Regions from separate parts of the Streptomyces sp. SP18BB07 genome, predicted to be linked through region 1. Evidence: riboswitches for the same ligand, from Rfam matches in the RefSeq annotation. Region 1 holds a riboswitch; each other region holds the start of a gene.
The links. Region 1 has a riboswitch for cyclic di-AMP ahead of PUR53_RS24665 (M23 family metallopeptidase). Riboswitches for the same ligand answer to the same signal wherever they lie in the genome.
Positions count from the first base shown of each region.

Region 2: another riboswitch for cyclic di-AMP. It lies ahead of PUR53_RS30515 (C40 family peptidase); the one in region 1 lies ahead of PUR53_RS24665 (M23 family metallopeptidase).
Region 3: another riboswitch for cyclic di-AMP. It lies ahead of PUR53_RS07545 (C40 family peptidase); the one in region 1 lies ahead of PUR53_RS24665 (M23 family metallopeptidase).
Region 4: another riboswitch for cyclic di-AMP. It lies ahead of PUR53_RS16955 (M23 family metallopeptidase); the one in region 1 lies ahead of PUR53_RS24665 (M23 family metallopeptidase).

Region 1 is NZ_JAQYWT010000324.1:177,313-182,496, forward strand. It holds gene PUR53_RS24660 (rhamnogalacturonan lyase family protein) at 1-900, opposite strand, end outside; gene PUR53_RS24665 (M23 family metallopeptidase) at 1,133-2,149, opposite strand; cyclic di-AMP (ydaO/yuaA leader) riboswitch at 2,154-2,312, opposite strand; gene PUR53_RS24670 (alpha-galactosidase) at 2,615-4,687, opposite strand; gene PUR53_RS24675 (tyrosine-protein phosphatase) at 4,944-5,184, shown strand, end outside.
Region 2 is NZ_JAQYWT010000341.1:59,360-64,543, reverse strand. It holds gene PUR53_RS30540 (8-amino-7-oxononanoate synthase) at 1-802, shown strand, start outside; gene PUR53_RS30535 (DUF397 domain-containing protein) at 860-1,084, opposite strand; gene PUR53_RS30530 (helix-turn-helix domain-containing protein) at 1,094-1,954, opposite strand; gene PUR53_RS30525 (ATP-binding protein) at 2,202-2,660, shown strand; gene PUR53_RS30520 (DUF6328 family protein) at 2,632-3,180, opposite strand; gene PUR53_RS30515 (C40 family peptidase) at 3,258-3,731, opposite strand; cyclic di-AMP (ydaO/yuaA leader) riboswitch at 3,735-3,905, opposite strand; gene PUR53_RS30510 (hypothetical protein) at 4,288-4,605, opposite strand; gene PUR53_RS30505 (ATP-dependent Clp protease proteolytic subunit) at 4,613-5,184, opposite strand, start outside.
Region 3 is NZ_JAQYWT010000237.1:26,464-31,647, reverse strand. It holds gene pcrA (DNA helicase PcrA) at 1-1,322, opposite strand, end outside; cyclic di-AMP (ydaO/yuaA leader) riboswitch at 1,577-1,734, shown strand; gene PUR53_RS07545 (C40 family peptidase) at 1,744-2,934, shown strand; gene PUR53_RS07540 (hypothetical protein) at 2,978-3,331, opposite strand; gene PUR53_RS07535 (C40 family peptidase) at 3,804-4,883, shown strand; gene PUR53_RS07530 (response regulator transcription factor) at 5,071-5,184, opposite strand, start outside.
Region 4 is NZ_JAQYWT010000295.1:140,343-145,526, forward strand. It holds gene PUR53_RS16945 (M16 family metallopeptidase) at 1-102, shown strand, start outside; gene PUR53_RS16950 (M16 family metallopeptidase) at 99-1,487, shown strand; cyclic di-AMP (ydaO/yuaA leader) riboswitch at 1,692-1,863, shown strand; gene PUR53_RS16955 (M23 family metallopeptidase) at 1,877-2,665, shown strand; gene PUR53_RS16960 (GntR family transcriptional regulator) at 2,867-3,571, shown strand; gene PUR53_RS16965 (HPr family phosphocarrier protein) at 3,742-4,023, opposite strand; gene PUR53_RS16970 (bifunctional acetate--CoA ligase family protein/GNAT family N-acetyltransferase) at 4,225-5,184, shown strand, end outside.

The DNA of each region.
Region 1 (5,184 bases):
CGGGTGGACCCCGTCGAGGTAGGCGATGCCGAAGTGACCGCCGGACGGGCCGTCGGCGGCGAAGTCGTCGGGCACGGGCTGCCGGTCGCGCTCGGTGCCGGTCGCGCCGTCGACGACGGAGACGAACTGCCGGGCGGGCGAGTCGGCGGTGACCTGCGCGCCGTCCGCGAAGGTCGTGCCGGCGGCCGTGTGCGTCAGCACCTCGGCGCGGCCGTCGCCGTCCAGGTCGAACACGGTCACGTTGTCGTCGTTGCGGTAGCCGCCGATCGGCGTGGATCCGCTGATCGCGGCGGGCGCCGGGTCGTTGGCGCCGTTCCCGCCGACCTGGGTGTACGAGCCGGGTCCGAGGTCGACGCGCCACAGCCGCTCGCCGGTCAGCGTGTACGCCTCCAGCAGGTCGGGCCGGTCCCTGGTCTGCGAGAGCCGGCTCACCACCAGCTCGTACCGCCCGTCCCCGTCGAGGTCGCCGGGCCAGGCGTGCTGCACGGTGTAGCCCTCCGCCGCGGCGAGCGGGATCTCGGCGTGCCCCTGACCGAGTACCAGCCCCGAACTCGGCTTTCCCTCCCGCCCGTCGACGACGGCCCGCACGCTGTACGCGCCCGTGCCGGGGCTGGTGTCCCGGTAGGTCGTCGAGCGGGTGATCGGCGCCCGGTTCAGCCGCCTGCCGCCCTTGTAGACGTTGAAGCCGATCGCGTCGCCGTGGCGCGCGTACTCCGTGCCGAGCAGCCGCCAGCTGAGGAAGGTCCCGCCGTCGGACGGTATGGCGACCAGACCCCGGTCCAGGTTCTCCACGACTCGGCGTGGTCTCTCCGCGGCATGGCCGCCGGGTGCGGAGAAGAGACCGGCGAACAGGGCGGCGGCGGTCAGGAAGACGGTTCTTCGACGTCGGGCAGTACGCACCGACACTCCTTCACAGAGACAGAAAGCGCTTACGCGGATCACTGTCCCCTCCCCTCGCGGCACTGTCGAGGTTTCGATCGGCCATGCCACACGACCGCAACACGGTGATCATGAAACGCCGAAGGCCGGCCCCTGATCACAGGGACCGGCCTTCGGCATTCGGGCGCCGGGTGCAGGTGACGTCAGCCGCCGGGGGGCGGTGCCGTCAGCCGCCGGGGCTCGAAGGGTGTCGTCAGACGCCGACGCCCTTCGAGCGGAGGTAGGCCAGCGGGTCGATGTCCGCGCCGTAGTTGGGGCTGGTGCGGATCTCGAAGTGGAGGTGCGGTCCGGTGACGTTGCCGGTCGCGCCCGAGAGGCCGATCTGCTGGCCGCCGCTCACGGACTGACCCGCGGAGACGGAGATCGAGGACAGGTGGGCGTACTGGGCGTAGTAGCCGTCGGCGAGCTTGATGACGACCTGGTTGCCGTACGCGCCGCCCCAGCCGGCGGAGACGACGGTGCCCGCGCCCACGGCCTTGAGGCTGGTCCCGGTCGGGGCCACGAAGTCGACGCCCGTGTGGTAGCCGCTGGACCACATGCTGCCGGCGGTCTTGTACGCGGTACCGACGGTCCCGCTCAGGATGGGCCGGCTGAAGCCGGAGGCGTTGGACGACGAGGACTGGCCGCTCGCCGTGGAGGTCGACACCTTGGTGTCCTTCGACTCCTGCTTCGCGGAACCGGAGGGCTTCGACGGCTGGGACGGCGCGGCCGACTCGGCGGGCTTCGAGGACTGCGACAGCTGCGGCTTGGACGAGGAGCGCGACGTCTCGCTCGACGCGGCCCGCTCACCTATCGACAGCTTCAGCCCCGGGTGGATGAGCGAGGGGTCGGAGCCGATCGCCTCCCGGTTGTCCGAGTACAGCTGCTTCCAGCCGCCCTCGACGTCCTGTTCGTCCGCGATCTTCGCGAGGTAGTCGCCGACCTTCACCGAGTAGGTCTTGGTCGCCGCCTTCTTGGTGGCGGTCTTCTCCGCCTGCGCGGCCTTCTCGGCCTGCTCGATCCGCGCGCCGACCTCGGCCGCGGCCTTCTCGGCGGCGATCGTCGTCGGCTTCTCGGAGACACCGGAGACGGTGGCGCTCGGGGTCGCGGCGTGGGCGCCGGCGGCTCCGATCAGCGGCAGCGCGAGCGCCGCGCCACCGGTGCCGGCGGCGGCGATCGAGCGGGTGAAGCGCTGGGGCTTCGGACGGCGGTGCTTACCCTTCGCGGGCATGACGAATTCCTCTCCGGCGCCTGCGAGGTGAGCTGTCGGGTGCGGACTGGAGATGTCCGGCCGTGTTTGCGCACGGCTTTACCCCTAGCCGTTCCGGAGACCGGAACAGGCGGTGATTCCTGTGGGTCCCCCGCTCCTGCCGTGGATCGGGTCGGTACGCGGCTCCGGTCGGCGGCAGGATTGGGCGTCCGTCCGGATTGACGCCGAACGTAAGCGACTTGTGCCCACAGAGACAACCATTGGGACTTCCTGTGCGTCTTCCGCACTGATCCTTACATCAATTCACCATCACGCTCCGTAATAGACCGGTCTAGGGCGCATTCCAACCTCCCTGGAAATCCGCACGAATTACGTGGACATGACGGCAACGGAATGTCACGAATATGACGCTGCTCACGCGCCTACGGCCCAGTAGGCTTTATTCCAGGTCTTGTTGGATTTACAGCTCTATTTCGGACAGAAGGCTCAAGTGCGGCGGAGTCGGATAATCGTCGCATCGAAGTCGCCGCGCAGCCCGGTCGGCAATCCGTGATGCGCCAGCACGGCACCCCGGTGCATTTCGCCCGTTTCGCGGCACTCGTAGGTCCCCGTCGGGTCCAGCCCGCGCAGTCGCAGCGGGGCGAGCGGCTCGCCGTAGTGCTGGGCCTGGAGCCAGGCGAGGACGACGACCTCGTCACCGTGGACGTACTGCACGGCGCTCAGCCCGCCCGTCGGCGGCCGCAGCCGGTACAGGTCGCCGCGCTGCACGACCGGCCGGATCTCCTTGTACAGCTCCACCCACTCCCGGGCCTCGGCCAGCTCCTCCTCGCTCCACTCGGTGAGGTCGCCGCCCACGCCGAGCACACCCGCCATGGCGCTGACGAACCGGAACCGCAGCGAGCTGACCCGCCCGTTGAGCTGGTTGTTCGGGCTGTCGGTGACCCAGGCGGCCATGGCCCGCGCCGGGTGGATCTGGCTGAAGCCGTGCTGGATGGCGAGCCGGTCGAGCGGGTCGGTGTTGTCGGAGGTCCACACCTGGTCCGTCCGCGCCATGACCCCGAGGTCGATCCGGCCGCCGCCGCCCGAGCACGACTCGAACGCGACCCCCGGGTGCGCGGCCCTGAGCCGGTCCAGCAGGGCGTAGAAGGCGTGCACGTGCTCGACCCACAGCTTCTGCGGATAGGGCTCACCGGGCCAGCCCGCGTCCGTGAAGCAGCGGTTGAAGTCCCACTTCACATAGTCGATCGGCGCGCTGGACAGGAGCGTGTCGAGCCGCTCCCAGAGGTATTCCTGGACGTCCTCACGCGCGAGATTGAGCACGAGCTGATTGCGCAGTTCCGTCCGCTTTCGACCCGGTTGGAACTGGGCCCATTCAGGGTGCGCCCGGTACAGCTCACTGTCCGGATTGACCATTTCCGGCTCGACCCAGATGCCGAACTGCATCCCGAGCGAGTGCACACGCTCGGCGAGCGGCCGCAGCCCCTTCGGGAAGCGGTCCGGATTGGGCGTCCAGTCGCCGAGGCCGGCCCGGTCGCTGGTGCGCGCCCCGAACCAGCCGTCGTCCACCACGAACAGCTCGACCCCGATGGCGGCCGCCCGGCGCGCGAGGGCCTCCTGCTGTTCCTCGGAGATGTCGAACTCGGTTGCCTCCCAGGAGTTGAAGAGCACCGGCCGGTCCTGGTCCGCGTCCGGGATGACATACGTCCGCTGGTAGGCGTGCCAGGCGCGACTCGCCCCGCCGAAGCCGCCGTCGCTCCACAGGCCGGCGAAGACGGGTGTGGTGAAGGTCCCGCCCGTCTCCAGCCGCAGCAGTCCGGACTCGTCGTATCCGGCGCCGCCGGTGATCTGCACACGCGCGTCCGGGAGTTGGGCCACCGCGATCCGCCAGGAACCCGACCAGCCGAGGGCACAGCCGTAGACCTCGCCGCGCTCCTCGGTGGCGTCGGTGTCGAGGGCGACCCAGGGCAGGTGCTGGTGCCCGGTGTGGCCGCGGCGGCTGCCGATGACCTTCTCGCCGTAGGTGAGGTCGGCGCGCACGAGCCGGGACTCCGCCGCCCACCGCCCGTGCAGCTGGGAGAGGCGCCAGGTCTCCTCCGCGCGCGGCAGCGTCCAGGTCGCCGAGTCGGCCCGCAGCAGCTCCACCGTCGGCCCCTCGTTGGCGAGGGTCACCCAGCGCTCGACCACGTCGTCGCGCATCCGGTAGTGCAGGGTGATCCCGAGTCCGTCGTCGGTGAACCGCAGCCGCAGCTCGTCGCCGTCGGCCTCGTACGCCTGGAAGGTCCACTCGGTGCCCCGCCGCTCGTCCGTGCGCACGGCCAGGGCCGGACGGGTGAAGCGGGGTCCGCCCTCGACGGGGTACTCCTCGTGTCCGTCGACCGGAGCCTCGAACGGCCAGTACGGCAGCTGCTGCCGTGCCGCCAGTTCCTCGGCGTCCGCGAGGGCGATCCGGGGACCCCAGTGCAGGTGCAGCAGCTCGTCGTTCTCGGTGAGCCGCAGGGCATAGCTGCTCCTGGGCCCGGTGAGAAGCCAGGTCCGGCCGTCTGCGCCGATTTCCAACATCAAGCCCCCACAGATTCGAACAGGTGCGATCGGGCTTCAACATCATCGCAGGTCGCCGCAGGCGCTCGACGGCGCCTGTGGACAACCTCCGCCGCGTCCGCCGAGCGGCCTGTGGACAACCGTTCCGGGCTCCCGTACCCGGCGGTGGACAACTCATTGGCGTACGCACGCATGTCGTATCGTCGAGGGCGCGCCTCGATGTCGAGTGCGTGCCCGTCGGCGCTCGGCGCGGACGGGCGGATGGGAGGGAGCCCCAGTGACGCAGCAGATCCCGTCGACCGAGCCCGAGCTGACCGGGGTGCGTAATTTCCGCGATGTGGGGGGTCTGCCGACCGTGGACGGCCGCCGGGTGCGTCACGGGGTGCTGTTCCGCAGCGGTCACCTGGCGCACGCGACCGACGAGGACGCCGCGTTCCTCGCCTCCCTGGGCCTGCACACGATCTTCGACTTCCGTAACGCGGCCGACCACAAGCTGGAGGGCCCGGACGTCGAGCTGC
Region 2 (5,184 bases), on a different contig from region 1:
CCCGCACGGCTCCCTGATCGTCTCGGACGCGGGCAACCACGCCTCCCTCATCGACGGCTGCCGTCTGGCTCGGGGCACCACCCAGGTCGTGGCGCACGCCGACCCGGAGGCGGTCCGCAAGGCGTTGGCCGCGGGCGGCGGGGTGCCCGCTGTAGCCGTCTCCGACACGGTGTTCTCGGTGGACGGCGACGCCGCCCCGCTGGCCTCCCTCGCGGCCGCCTGCCGCGAGTTCGGCGCCGGGCTCGTGGTGGACGACGCGCACGGGCTCGGGGTCCTCGGCGACGGCGGCCGGGGCGCGCCCCACGCGGCGGGGCTCGCGGGCGACCCCGACGTCGTCGTGACGGTCACGCTGTCGAAGTCGCTGGGCAGCCAGGGGGGTGCCGTGCTCGGCCCGGCCAAGGTCATCGACCACCTGGTCAACGCGGCCCGGACGTTCATCTTCGACACGGGCCTCGCCCCGGCGGCGACCGGCGCGGCGCTCGCCGCGCTCCGGCTGCTGCGCCGTGAGCCGGAGCGCGCCGCACGCGCCCGTGAGGTGGCGCGGGAACTGCACACACGGCTGACGGCGTCGGGCCATGAAGCGGTGCGGCCCGACGCCGCCGTGGTCTCCGTACGGGCGCCGTCGCCGGATCAGGCGGTGAGGTGGGCGGCCGACTGCCGTGCGGCGGGTCTCGCCGTCGGCTGTTTCCGCCCCCCGTCCGTGCCGGACGGCGTGTCCCGGCTGAGGCTGACCGCCCGCGCGGATCTCACACGGGGGCAGATCGACCGGGCTGTGGGGATCATCGGCGATACGCGACCGTGAGTCGGCGTCAGGGCCGTGCGTCGCCGTAAGCGGAAGTGCGAACGCCGTCGGTGGTGGTCACCGCAGCGTGGTGATGAATCCCTCCCAGGCGTCGGGGTCGAACAGCAGGGCGGGCCCCGCCGTGTTCTTCGAATCGCGTACGGCCACCAGACCGGCCCAGCGGCCGGACGCGGGACGGGCCGTCTCCACGCAGTTGTTCATTCCCGTGCTGCGACTGCTGCGCAGCCATCGCACTCCGCGTAGTGCGGTACTGGTGGGTACGTTCCGAGGCAGTGCGGACATGGTGCCTCCTTACGCGCCGGCGGCTAGCCCGGCGATGTAATCCAACGAGTCCTCGGGCGAAAGGGCGTGGATCTGAAGGGCGTTGAAGGCCTCGACATACGCCTTGAGGTCTTCTTTCCGTTCGAGGTAGAGGCTACTCGTCAAGTGGTCGAGAACAACCACGTCCAGATCGGAAGTGCTCCTAAATGAGAAAATTACGAAAGGGCCCGTGACGCCGATGTGCGCCCCGGCAGTGAACGGCAGCACCTGCAGTCGCACCTGGGGAAGCCGGGCCGCCTCGACCAGCCGGCCCAGCTGCCGGGCCATGATCTCGGGACCGCCCACCTCACGTCGCAGAACGCCCTCGTCGAGCACGGCACTCAGCTTCAGCGGCGGGTTCCCGCGCAGCACCTCCTGCCGCGCCAGCCGCACTTCCACGAGCGCGTCGAGTTTGTCGTCTTCCAGCCCCTCCACCGCGGCCCGGGTCACCGCCCGCGCGTACTCGGGGATCTGCAGCAGACCCGGCACCACCGAGGTCTCCAGCGTCCGCATCCCCCCGGCCTGCGACTCCAGGCTGATGAAGTCCCGGTACGTCGGCGGCAGTACGCCCCGGTAGGCGTGCCACCAGTTGTGCCGCCCGCCACCGTCCTCGGAGCCCGCGAGCGCCAAAAGCAGCTCCCGTAACTCGGTGTCGGCGACCCCGTACGCGTCCAGCAGCTTGCGCACGTCCGCGGGCTTCACGCCGCTGGCGCCCGTCTCGATCCGGCTCACCTTGGACTGGTGCCAGCCCACCCGATGGGCCGCCTCGATACTGGTGAGCGCGGAACGGGTGCGCAGGACACGCAACTCGGCACCGAGCTTGCGGCGGCGCACCGCCGGACCGTACTGCATGGGATTCTCCTTCCGCCCGGCGCGCGAAGTCGGGGTGACGACAGAGGATGGACGAAACCCTCACCCAAATACGGTCGGCCGTCGGATAGTTCACCGCTTCGAGCGACAGATATATGCATATCTTGGTGGATCGCCACCCGTGACAGCCCAGGTAGTGGCAGTCTGGCGCGAAGCACCAGTCCGGGACCGTAGTCGAACCATCCGCTCCCTGTCGGACACCGGTCCCGTGGGAAAGGGACGCCTCGCCATGGCAGATCACCTGGAAGCATCCGTCACTCTGCCGAGCGATCCCGCCTCGGTGTCCACGGCCCGGAACTACGTCGCCGGCGTGCTCGCCGAATGGGGCCTGCCGGGCGACACCGACGTCGCCGACACCGTGCGCCTGATCGTGTCCGAACTCGCCACCAACGCCGTCCAGCACACCCTCGGTCAGTCGCCCACCTTCACCGTGGACCTCGCCCTCGACCGGGACGAGCGCCTGCGCATCGGCGTCACCGACAGCCATCCACGCTTCCCGAAACGGCTGCCGGCCGCCGTCCAGCAGGACAACGGCCGGGGCATGGTCATCATCCGCTGGCTGACCGCCGAGTGCGGCGGCAGGCTCAGCGTCAGACCCACACGGGAGGGCGGAAAAACGGTGGCGATCGAACTGCCGTGGACGGTCCCGGTGCGGCCGGTCAGCGCGGGCGGTCCGCAGGAACCCTGACGGGGCCCTCGTCCGTGGCCGACCGTGCCGACGAGTCGGCGTGGTCGGAGAAGCGGACCACCAGTTTCGGGAGCGCGGCCCACAGGAGCAGGCAGACGAGGAAGGTGCCGGCCCCGGCGGCCATCCCGGCCTTCCGGCCGAGCGTCACGTCCACGACGAGCAGGACGGAGCCGGTGAAGGCCGGCATCAGCACGATCAGGCCCGCGGTGGCCAGCCGGGACGACACCTGGACGATGAGGGGCTTGGCGTTCTGCTGGAAGAGCGAGCGGTGCAGGGCGGCCGGGGCGGTGAAGAGCGTCGCCGCGAGGACCGCGAGCAGCAGGGTGACGACGTAGGTGGCGCGCTGGAAGGAGTCCAGGTCCGGGAAGCGCGGGGTGAAGGCCAACGTCAACAGGAACGCGAAGAGGATCTGCACCCCGGTCTGGGTGACGCGCAACTCCTGGAGCAGTTCGGAGAAATTGCGGTCGGCGCGTTCGAGGGGGGTCTCGTTGCGTGCGGGACGGGTGCGTTCGTCGGCCATGGTCGAACGGGTATCCAAAACCGCCGGTCGCACGCCCGTCGGGGGCGGCGGAGAGCTCCGCCGCCCCCGACGGTGGGTCAGCGGACCCGGCCGTACCAGACGTTCTTCGTCCACAGCTTCTGCAGCCGGACGACGTCACCCGTCTTCGGCGAGTGCCAGATCTTTCCCTTCCCCGCGTAGATACCGACGTGGTAGACGTTCGAGCCCGAGTGGAAGAAGACGAGGTCTCCGAGCTTGCGGCTGCTCGCGGAGATGTGCTTCGTCTTGTTGTACTGCTGCTGAGCAGTACGGGGCAGCTTCTTGCCCGCCTTCTTGAACGAGTAGAGCGTCAGCCCTGAGCAGTCGAACCTGCTCGGGCCCACGGCGCCGTACTTGTAAGGGGAGCCCTTCTTGGAAGCCGCGACCTTGAGTGCCTTCGACGCCACCGTGGCGGCCTCGGCGCCGGATGCGGCGCCCGGGACCACGATGCTGCCGCTGACAGCGGCGATGGTCAGAGCCGAGGCCGTGCCGGCCCGGGTCAACAGCGACGGGACACGATTCAGCGCAGTCATGCGCAACCCTTCGTCAGCCGCCTGTGAAGGATGACCTGTCGGATTCGGGCTGGCGAAGTTGCCCGGCCGCTGACGCGGCTTCACCCCAAGGGCTGCTCGGCGCGGTCATGGCGTGACCGTTCCGGCGACCCGTCGTGCTTGGGTCCTCCACTCCTGCCGATGCACTTCTGTCGACCGGTCATCCGGGCGGCGGCAGGACTCGGCGTCCACCCGGATCGCCCCGCCGCTGTGGCGGGGGCTTGTCGTCAGGAAGGGATCTTGGCGCACAGAAGTCCGAAAATCCCAACGGAACCGGGGATTTGTGGTCTTACTCACCACTCGCCCGTTCGGGTGGACAGACCATTTTCAGCGGTTGTGTCCAGCCGGTCGAGGAGGTCCGCACCAGCACCGGAATGACATATTCCGGCCCGGTACCAGGCATGTTGCGCAACTTCACAGGTCCTCACGACGTATGGGCCGATGGGTCGATCGCAGTAGGCCGTCCGGACGGCACGAAACCTGGACCGGACGCCCCGTCAGTAGTACGGCGAGCGACCCGGGATCGGTTCAGGCGCGTTCAGGCGGGTGAGTCCTCCGGCTCCGGCGGCAGCGCCACCCGGCCCGCCCGTCGCTCGCCGTCCAGGACCCGAAGGGCGCGCGCGAGCGTCGGGGCGTGGACTTCGTTCTCCCCGCGCCTGTGCATCAGTTCGAGCGCATCGCGCAGGGCGGCCGCCTTGGCGACGAGCGCCTGCGCCGCGCGCAACCCGCGATATGTGTCACCCGGCCGGGCCGGATTGATCCGGCCGAGCAGATCGACCACATCCAGGTAACGGTCGATCAGCTCGGCCTCGGCGCGGGTGAGCGCGGGCAACGGCGGGAGTTCGGGTGGGAGCATCCGCGGCTCACCTCGCGCCGGGGAGCGTGCCCGAGGTCCTGCGGCCCGGAATCACCCGATCGGCCAGGCCGTACTCGACCGCCGCCTCCGCGTCGAGGAACGTGTCCCGCTCGATGTCCGCGCTGATCCGCTCCGGGCTCTGGCCGGTGTGCCGGACGAGCATCTCCTCCAGCCTCCGGCGGTTGCGCGTCAGCTCCTCGGCCTGGATGGCCAGATCGCTGGCCTGCCCCTCGATCCGGTCGGCCACCGCCGGCTGGTGGATCAGCACCCGCGCGCCCGGCAGCATGAACCGCTTCCCCGGCGTGCCCGCCGCGAGCAGCGCCGCGGCGGCCGAACCCGCCTGTCCCAGACAGACGGTCTCCACGTCGCAGGTGACGAAGCGGATGGTGTCGTAGAGGGCCGTCATCGCGCTGAACGAGCCGCCGGGCGAGTTGATGTACAGCGAGATGTCGCGGTCCGGTGCCTGGTGCTCCAGGTGCATGAACTGCGCCGTCACGTCGTTCGCCGACGTGTCGTCGATCTGCGTCCCGAGGAACACGATCCGTTCTTCCAGCAACTTCGCATACGGATCCATCGTTC
Region 3 (5,184 bases), on a different contig from region 1:
CGGGACTGGGCATTCGTCCGGTAGAAGACGGCGACGTCGCCGGCCTTCGCGTCGCCCGCGTCCGTCAGGCGGTCTATCTCGTCGGCGACGAACTGGGCCTCGTCGTGCTCGGTGTCGGCGACATAGCCGGTGATCTGGGCGCCCGCGCCGGCGTTGGTCCACAGGTTCTTCGGGCGGCGGGACTCGTTGCGCTCGATGACCGCGTTGGCCGCGCTCAGGATGGTCTGCGTGGAGCGGTAGTTCTGCTCCAGCAGGATCGTGGTCGCGTCCGGGTAGTCCTCCTCGAACTGGAGGATGTTGCGGATGGTCGCACCGCGGAAGGCGTAGATCGACTGGTCCGCGTCACCCACGACGCAGAGCTCGGCCGGGGGGACGTCCCACTCGTTGGGCGGGACGTCGACCGGGTGCTCGGAGGTGCCGACCAACTCTCTGACCAGGGCGTACTGGGCGTGGTTGGTGTCCTGGTACTCATCGACGAGGACATGGCGGAAGCGACGGCGGTAGTGCTCGGCGACGTCCGGGAAAGCGCGCAGCAGATTGACCGTCGTCATGATCAGGTCGTCGAAGTCCAGCGCGTTCGCCTCGCGGAGGCGGGACTGGTAGAGCGCGTAGGCCTGCGCGAGGGTCTTCTCGAAGCCGTCGGCGGCCTGGGCGGCGAAGTCCTCCTCGTCGATCAGCTCGTTCTTCAGGTTCGAGATCTTGGCGCTGAAGGACTTGGGCGGGAAGCGCTTCGGGTCGAGGTCCAGATCACGGCAGACGAGCGCCATCAGCCGCTTGCTGTCGGCGGCGTCGTAGATCGAGAACGAGGACGTGAAGCCGAGCTTCTTCGACTCGCGGCGCAGGATCCGGACGCACGCGCTGTGGAAGGTCATGACCCACATCGCGTTCGCGCGCGGGCCGACGAGCTGCTCGACGCGCTCCTTCATCTCACCGGCGGCCTTGTTGGTGAAGGTGATCGCGAGGATCTGCCCCGGGTGGACCTGCCGCTCGCCGAGCAGGTGGGCGATGCGGTGGGTGAGCACCCGGGTCTTGCCGGAGCCCGCGCCGGCGACGATGAGCAGGGGGGATCCGGCGTGCACCACGGCCGCGCGCTGGTTCTCGTTCAGCCCGTCCAGGAGGGCCGCCGCGTCGATGGCCGGGCGGGGGGCGCCGCCTCTGTAGTACTCGTCCCGGTCCGGTGGCACGTCGAACTTCCCGCCGAACAGATCGTCCGGAAGCGGCTCCGGCACGTGATCGTCCTCGGGCGGCGGCGGGGGCTCCTCCGCGTGGCCGCGGGGGGCCTGGAGGTCCGCCAGGAAGCTGTCGTCAAAGAGGCTGCTCATCGCTCTCCGAGTCTAGGCGCCCCCACTGACAGCGAGGGGCCGCCCCGGGAAGTCCACACCCACCACCCACCGCGTCCACCTCACGACGGTGAGCGATCGAGCGTACCGCCTGTCGCGCGGAAGAGGCTAAGGTCACGAAAACGTATCGGGCATATCGAACATCAACCTTCACACGGGCCACACGAGTTGGCTAGCTTCTTCTTTAGGTCGTACGACACAACCGGCGAACGTCGCCGGGCCGCACGGCCTCCGCCGAGTCCGGTACGCCTCTCCCGGCGCCGGAACCGGGGACCCACCGACCTCTGGGGTGAATCGACCCGACCGCCGCTCGCGGCAAGGGTCGTAGGGCAAACCTTCCGAAGCTTGCGCCCGAACCCGACAGCTAACTCGGTAGGCGGACAACGGAAGGAGACGCCGCACCATGGCGCCGCACCGCAAGCCGCGTCCGACCGGCCGGACGCGCGCGGGCATACGCACCCCCGCTCTCGCCACGGCCGCCCTGACCTCCGTGGCCCTGCTCTCCCAGACGGCCACCGCCGCGCCCTCCGCCGACGACAGGCCGAGCCTGGAGGAGGTCGAGAAGAAGGTCGACGACCTCTACCGCCAGGCCGGGTCGGCGACCGAGAACTACAACGCGGCCAAGGAGCGGACGACCAAGCAGAAGAAGAAGGTCGACACCCTCCTCGACGACGTCGCCCAGCGCACGGAGAAGCTCAACGAGGCGCGGGAGGAACTGGGTTCGTTCGCGGCGGCCCAGTACCGCACCGGCGCAGCCGCTCCCGACCAGGCCTCGCTGCTCCTGGCGGACAACCCGCAGGACTACTTCGACCAGAACCAGCTGATGGACCGGTTGACGGACCGTCAGAAGGTAGCCGTCGACGCGTACGTCACCGAGCAGGCCGACGCGGCGGAGCAGCGCCGGACGGCGAGCGACAGCCTCGAAAAGCTCACCGAGTCGCAGAACGCCCTCAAGACCAGCAAGGCCAAGGTCCAGGCGAAGCTCGCCGAGGCCCGCGAACTGCTCTCCACCCTCACCGCCCAGGAGAAGGCCCGGCTCGCCGCGATCGAACAGCGCGAGCAGGAGGAGGCCGACCGCAAGGCGGAGGAGCTCGCGCGGCAGCAGGCGGCGCAGGCGAGCCAGGAGACCCCGACCGCCCAGGAGACCCAGGAGGCCCCGGGAGGGACCGCCGGCGGCACGGAGACGTCGCCGGGCACCACCGGGACCACCGCCCCGGTCGAGGACTCCACCTACGCGGCGAAGGCCACCAAGGCCCTGGCCTTCGCCCGAGCGCAGATCGGCAAGCCGTACGTCTGGGGTGCCACCGGCCCCGGCTCCTACGACTGCTCCGGCCTCACCCAGGCCGCCTGGAAGGCCGCCGGCGTCGACCTCCCGCGCACCACCTACGACCAGGTCGAGGCGGGCACCACCGTCCCCCTCGCCGACGCCAAGCCGGGTGACCTCGTCTTCTTCTACGACAACATCGGCCACGTCGGCCTCTACATCGGCAACGGCATGATGATCCACGCCCCCAAGCCAGGCACATACGTCCGCGAGGAGTCGGTCTTCTACGACGGCGAGTCCTCGATCCACAGCGTGGTACGACCGGCGTGACCCCCGCCGGGCCCGTCCGACGGGCTCGGCGCAGCGGCTCGCCTCAGGTCCAGAGCACCGCGATGAAGACGTTCGCGGTGGTCAGCGCGCCCACCAGGGCGAAGAGCGGCTTCTCCACCGTCTCCTCGTCGCGCTTCACGTAGACCAGGCCGAGGATCACGATCAGCAGGGCGAGCTTGATGCCGATCTTGATGTTGTTGACGGGCTGGTCGTCGGCCTGGTTGAGGCCGACGAGGAGGACGCCGGTGACGAGCATGGTGAGCGCGCCGTGCAGCATGGCGGGGACGAAGCGGGCCGCGCCCTGGCCCATGGCCTTCAGCTGGGTGAGGAATCCGCCCAGGAGGGAGGCGATGCCGATGATGTGGAGGCCGACGAGGATGTGGATGAGTACGTCCATGCGCGGAGCCTAATGAGGGGTCCGCAGCCGGTCGGGCACCGGGGGCGGACGCTGCGGGAACCCGCGATCGGCACTTCTCGATGATCTTGCATATATGCGCTCCATAGCACCGCCCCTCCCCCACCCGGTCCGAAATCACCGCATCGGTCATCGCACAGCGTGAAGTCGTCGGCTCCAGACCAGGATCTCGGTCACATACGGTCACCTCGTTATCGGTGCGCGCCACTTCCGTACAACGCGTTACCGAGCCATCACAGCCAGGTTTAGCGTCCTCCCTCAGGTGACCGGCTCCCCACCGCCGCCCGGGCCAGGGGCGGCAGTCGGCCACCACCGCCGAGAAAGGTCCGGCGGCGTCCCGCTCCCCCTGTGCGGGCCGCCGCCGGACGCGTAACCGCTCCCCCCAAGCGGTCCGTACGGACAGACGATGTTCGTACTGCGGACGGCGGTCGTACGGAGAGGACGTGGACTCCACGTGGCAGCGCACCGCAAGCCCAGACAGCGCTCGATCGGCGGCCATACGGCCCGCACGGCCGCGACGATCGCCCTCGCGGGCGCGGCGACCGCGACCGGTTTCGACGGCACCGGGCACGCCGATCCCCAGCTCACACCGGAGCAGGTGAAGGCGAAGGTGGCCAAGCTGTACCAAGAGGCCGAGGTCGCCACGGAGAAGTACAACGGTGCGAAGGAGAAGGCCGACAAGGCGCAGGAGAACCTGGAAGAGCTGCGCGATCAGGCCGCCCGCCGCACCGAACGGCTCAACTCGGCCCGGGACGAACTCGGTTCGCTGGCCGCGGCGCAGTACCGGGACGGCGGAATCGCCCCCTCCTGGCAGCTCGCCCTCTCCGCCGATCCCGACCAGTACCTGGACGGCGCGGCCCTCGCCGAGCGCGTCGGCAGCCGCCACTCGGCGGACGTGGCGAGCGTGCGGAAGCAACTGCTGGAGATCGAACGGCTGCGCGGCGCCGCCCGCGTCGAACTGGGCACGCTCAAGACCCGCCAGACGGAGCTGAAGCGGCACAAGAAAACCGTCACCTCCAAACTGACCGACGCCCGTCAGCTGCTCGGCCGGCTCACCACCGAGGACCGCACCCGCCTCGACACCCGTAGCGGCGGCACAGGGCACACTTCGCGCTCCTCCACCGGGGCCCAGCGCAGCCTCTCCGGCCCGGCCTCCCCCGTCTCCGCCCCGGCCGACGCCCCCAACTCCCGCGCCGCCGCGGCGGTCTCCTACGCCTACTCCAAGATCGGCAGCCCGTACGTCTGGGGCGCCACCGGCCCCAACGCCTTCGACTGCTCCGGCCTCACCCTGGCCGCCTATCGCGCCGCCGGCGTCTCCCTCCCCCGCACCACCTACTCCCAGATCAACGCCGGCCCCCGCGTCGCCCGCTCCGAACTCCGCCCGGGCGACCTCGTCTTCTTCTACTCCGGCATCAGCCACGTGGGCATCTACATCGGCAACGGCCAGATGATCCACGCCCCCAACCCCTCGGCCCCGGTACGCGTGGCACCTCTGGACGAGATGCCCTACGTGGGGGCAACCCGGGTGGCCTGAGCCGGGCCCCGAGGCCTGATGGCCCGAGCGCGGCGGCTGGGAGCTGCACCACCCGTGCGGGAAGCACGCCGGGCGCGTCCGGTGTGCCCGACGGCCCTGGCCGCCCCGGCTCCCCCTGGCCCACCCGCGCTCGCCCACGTCACCGGCAGCCGCACGACCGGCAGAGCGGCCCCGGAGCCTCCGCCCCTCACACCAGGCGGCGTGCCGTCGCCCACCTCGTCAACTCGTGGCGGTTGGAGAGCTGCAACTTCCGCAGGACGGCGGAGACATGGGACTCCACCGTCTTCACCGAGATGTAGAG
Region 4 (5,184 bases), on a different contig from region 1:
CCCGTCGCCGGCGAGGAGGACGCCGAAGAGGGCGCCCAAGAGGAGACCGCCGCGGCCGAGGCCGCCGGAACCACCGACGAGACCGAGGAGTCGGCGAAGTGACCGAGCTCGCGACCATGGAATTCCACCCGCAGCCCCAGGCCGGCGAGGCCAGGCCCTGGGCGTTCCCGGCGCCCGAGCGCGGCACCCTGGACAACGGCATGACCGTGCTGCGCTGCCACCGCCCCGGCCAGCAGGTCGTCGCCGTCGAGGTGCTCCTCGACGCGCCCCTGGACGCCGAGCCCGCCGGCATCGAGGGTGTCGCCACCATCATGACCAGGGCCTTCTCCGAGGGCACCGACAAGCACACGGCCGAGGAGTTCGCCGCCGAGCTGGAGCGGTGCGGCGCCACCCTCGACTCGCACGCCGACCACCCCGGCGTACGCCTGTCCCTCGAAGTGCCGGTGTCGCGGCTGGAGAAGGCCCTCGGTCTGCTCGCCGACGCCCTGCGGGCCCCCGCGTTCGAGGACGGCGAGATCGAGCGGCTGGTGGCCAACCGGCTCGACGAGATCCCGCACGAGACCGCCAACCCGGGCCGCCGGGCCGCCAAGGAGCTCTCCAAGCAGCTGTTCCCGGCCACCTCCCGGATGTCGCGGCCCCGCCAGGGCACCGAGGAGACCGTCGAGGGCATCGACTCCGCGGCCGTGCGCGCCTTCTACGAGCGGCACGTACGCCCCGCGACGGCCACCGCCGTGGTCGTGGGCGACCTCACGGGGGTCGACCTCGACGCGCTGCTCGGCGACACCCTGGGCGCCTGGACCGGCTCCCCGGCTGCCCCGCGGCCCGTGCCGTCGGTGAGCGCCGACGACACCGGGCGCGTGATCATCGTGGACCGTCCCGGTTCCGTGCAGACCCAGTTGCTCATCGGCCGCGTGGGCGCCGACCGGCACGACCGGGTGTGGCCGGCCCAGGTGCTCGGCACCTACTGCCTCGGCGGCACCCTCACCTCCCGTCTGGACCGCGTCCTGCGCGAGGAGAAGGGCTACACCTACGGCGTGCGGGCGTTCGGCCAGGTGCTGCGGGCCGCGCCCGACGGTTCGGGCGTCGCGATGCTCGCCATCAGCGGCTCCGTCGACACCCCCAACACCGGGCCGGCGCTGGACGATCTGTGGACGGTGCTGCGCACCCTCGCCGCCGAGGGCCTGACCGACGCCGAGCGTGATGTCGCCGTGCAGAACCTCGTCGGGGTCGCCCCGCTCAAGTTCGAGACGGCCGCGGCCGTGGCGAGCACGCTGGCCGACCAGGTCGAGCAGTACCTGCCGGACGACTACCAGTCGACGCTGTACCGCCAACTCGCCGCCACCGGCACCGTGGAGGCCACCGCGGCGGCCGTGAGCGCCTTCCCGGTGGACCGTCTGGTGACCGTCCTCGTCGGGGACGCCGCGCAGATCGAGGAGCCGGTCAGGGCCCTCGGGATCGGCGAAGTGACCGTCGTCCCGGCCGAGTAGGGGAACGACCGTACGGACGCGTGTCAGTGGGGCCCTGGTGACGGAAGAGTCACCAGGGCCCATGTTTGTCCGTATTGGTGGCGGAGGTTGCGTGTCTGACCTGTGGCGTAGTTAACAAATCCTGTGATCCGTTTGTTATTTCGAAGACGGCCCACTTAGCGTCAGTCCGGCTGTTCGTCAGAAGTTCGCCGCATCCGCGGCACCGGACAGTCATCGCCGAGTCCCCATGGCGCGAGCCAGGGGAGCCGGGGACCCACCGAAGTCCCTGGGGTGAATCGGGTGCCCTTCGCGGAGCGACGCGAAACGAGGGGTAGCCGTAGGAGACCTTCCTGCTCCGAACCCGTCAGCTAACCCGGTAGGCGAGAAGGAAGGAAAGGATCAGCCACTTCATGGCGTTCACCCGCGCCCCCGGCAAGCACCGCCGTCCCGGCCGTGTGCAGCGCACGACCACGAGGAACGTGGGCGTAGCCGCTCTCACCACCACCGGTGTCCTCGGCACCCTCGCCGGCCCCGCGCTCGCCGCGGAGGAGCCCGCCGTCGAGCAGACCGGCCTGAACCAGATCATCACTCTCGGCGACACGGTCGCCGACCAGGTCGACGCCCAGGCCGTGGCCCAGCAGCAGGCTGCCGAGGTGGCCGCTGTCAAGAAGAAGGCGCAGGAGGAGGCCAGGAAGGCCGCCGCCGAGAAGGCCGAGCAGGAACGTGCCGCCGCCAAGGAGCGCGAGGAGATCAAGGCCCGTGCCGCCCGCGCGGCCGAGCGCGAGCGCCTCAACGCCTACGTCGCCCCCATCAGCGGCTCCTACATCTCCACCGGCTACAAGGCCGGCGGTGCGGTCTGGTCCTCCGGCAGCCACACCGGTGTCGACTTCCACGCCGCGTCCGGCACGGCCGTCCACGCGGTCGGCTCCGGCACGGTCGTCGAGGCGGGCTGGGGCGGTGCCTACGGCAACAACATCGTCATCAAGATGAACGACGGCACGTACACCCAGTACGGCCACCTGTCGTCCATCGGCGTCTCCGTCGGCCAGACGGTCACCCCCGGCCAGCAGATAGGCCTCTCCGGGGCCACCGGCAACGTCACCGGGGCCCATCTGCACTTCGAGGCCCGGACGACGGCCGAGTACGGCTCGGACATCGACCCCGCCGCGTACCTGCGCTCGCACGGCGTGAACGTCTGACGCGCACCCACGCTTCCAGGAGGCCCCGGCTCACCGAGCCGGGGCTTTCCTCGTTCTACGAACCACCTTGTGACGTACCTCCTGTCCAAAAAATATCCCTGGATTCCGGTCCGCCATCGGAAATTCCGCTCCGCTGCAATAGAGTCGCTGGAACACACGTCAATCATCGACGTTTCACGGGGATTAAGGCGGAGGTCGGTCATGCGTATTCCGGCGCACTCGGTATGCACGGCGATCCGTGATGACATCGTCGCGGGTGTCTACGAGCGCGGCAGCCGGCTCACCGAGGAACTGCTCGCCCGCCGCTACGGCGTCAGCCGGGTGCCCGTGCGCGAGGCGCTGCGCACGCTGGAGGCCGAGGGCTTCGTGGTGACCCGCCGGCACGCGGGCGCGTGCGTCGCCGAGCCGACCGAGCAGGAGGCCGCCGACCTGCTGGAGATGCGCATGCTGCTGGAGCCCCTGGGCGCCGCCCGGGCCGCGCAGCGCCGTACGGAGGCGCACCTCAAGGTGTTGCGGGGTCTGGTCAGGCTGGGCCAGGAGCGGGCCAGGAGGGGCAACAGCGAGGATCTGCGCTCCCTGGGCGGCTGGTTCCACGAGACGCTCGCACAGGCCTCCGGCAGCCCCGCCCTGACCTCGACACTCGCCCAGCTGCGGCACAAGATCGCCTGGATGTACGCGGTCGAGGCGCCCTCCGACCCCGGGGAGTCCTGGGCGGAGCACGGCGGCATCGTGGACGCGGTCGCGCGCGGCGACAGCGACCGGGCCCGGGCGATCACGTCCCTGCACACCGAGCGCGCCACGGCCGCGCACCGGCTCCGATTTCCGGCCGGGTCCGGCGGTGCGGAGCGCCCCGACCGTGTGAGGACTTCGCAACACCCCGTAAACATGCCGAGCCTGCGGCATTAACACGGGCGCCGTATACAAAGAGGGAAGAATTCCGAGGGGCATTTTTCCTGCTGCCCGCGGAACGGAAACCGGACGTAAATACGAAGGGCCCGCCCGATAAATCGGACGAGCCCTTCGGTGTGTGCGCGGGGCGGCTTTTTCAGGCCTTTCCGCTGCGGTTACCCGGTCGCTCAGACCGTCTCGGGGAGTTCTTCGAGCCCCTCGGCGACGAGCTTCGCCAGACGGTCGAGCGCGACGTCCGCGCCCTCGGCGTCGGAGGCGAGCACGATCTCCTCGCCGCCCTGGGCGCCGAGGCCCAGGACCGCGAGCATGGAGGCCGCGTTGACGGGGTTGCCGTCGGCCTTGGCGATCGTCACGGGGATACCGGAGGCCGTGGTGGCCCGGACGAAGATGGATGCGGGTCGGGCGTGGAGGCCCTCGGCCCAGCCGACGTTGACGCGGCGCTCAGCCATGTGATGCTGCCCTTCAGGTGTCTCGGGTGCTGCAGAGAGGTCTAGACCGGGTTGTCTAGACCAGTTTCCCATATGGGGCGACCGACCGGAACGGGCCCACGGCCTGACCACGAACCGGCTGTCGCGCTTGTGTTGTGCTGCTGTCGTGCCTCCCCAGACTGCCCCGCGCCGTTGTCGGACGCGAGCCGTACTCTGGGGCCCATGCAGACCTCGTCGGACCGGCACGAGTACCCCGCCCACTGGGAGGCCGACGTGGTGCTGCGCGACGGCGGCACCGCACGCATCAGGCCCATCACCGTTGATGACGCCGAGCGTCTCGTCAGCTTCTACGAGCAGGTCTCGGACGAGTCGAAGTACTACCGCTTCTTCGCGCCGTACCCTCGCCTGTCCGCCAAGGACGTCCACCGCTTCACGCACCACGACTTCGTGGACCGGGTGGGGCTCGCCGCCACCGTCGGCGGCGAGTTCATCGCCACCGTACGCTACGACCGCATCGGCGCCGACGGAATGCCCGCGTCCGCCCCCGCCGACGAGGCCGAGGTCGCCTTCCTCGTGCAGGACGCCCACCAGGGCCGCGGTGTCGCCTCCGCACTGCTCGAACACATCGCCGCCGTGGCCCGCGAGCGCGGCATCAGACGCTTCGCCGCCGAGGTGCTGCCGGCCAACAGTAAGATGATCAAGGTGTTCACCGACGCCGGGTACCAGCAGCAGCGCAGCTTCGAGGACGGCGTCGTCCGGCTGGAGTTCGACCTCGAACCGACCGACCGCTCCCTCGCCGTCCAGCGCGCCCGGGAGCAGCGCGCCGAGGCCCGGTCCGTCCAGCGGCTGCTCGCCCCCGGCTCGGTCGCGGTCGTCGGAGCCGGGCGCACACCGGGCGGAGTGGGCCGCAGCGTGCTCGCCAACCTCCGGGGCGCGGGCTTCACCGGTCGGCTGTACGCGGTGAACAAGGCGCTCGGGGAGGGCGAGAAGGAACTCGACGGGGTGCCCGCGCACCGGTCCGTCACCGACATCGAGGGCCCCGTCGACCTCGCGGTGATCGCCGTCCCCGCCGCCCACGTCCCCGAGGTCGTCGCCGAGTGCGGGGAACACGGTGTGCAGGGCCTCGTGGTCGTGTCCGCCGGATACGCCGAGAGCGGGCCCGACGGGCGCGAACGCCAGCGC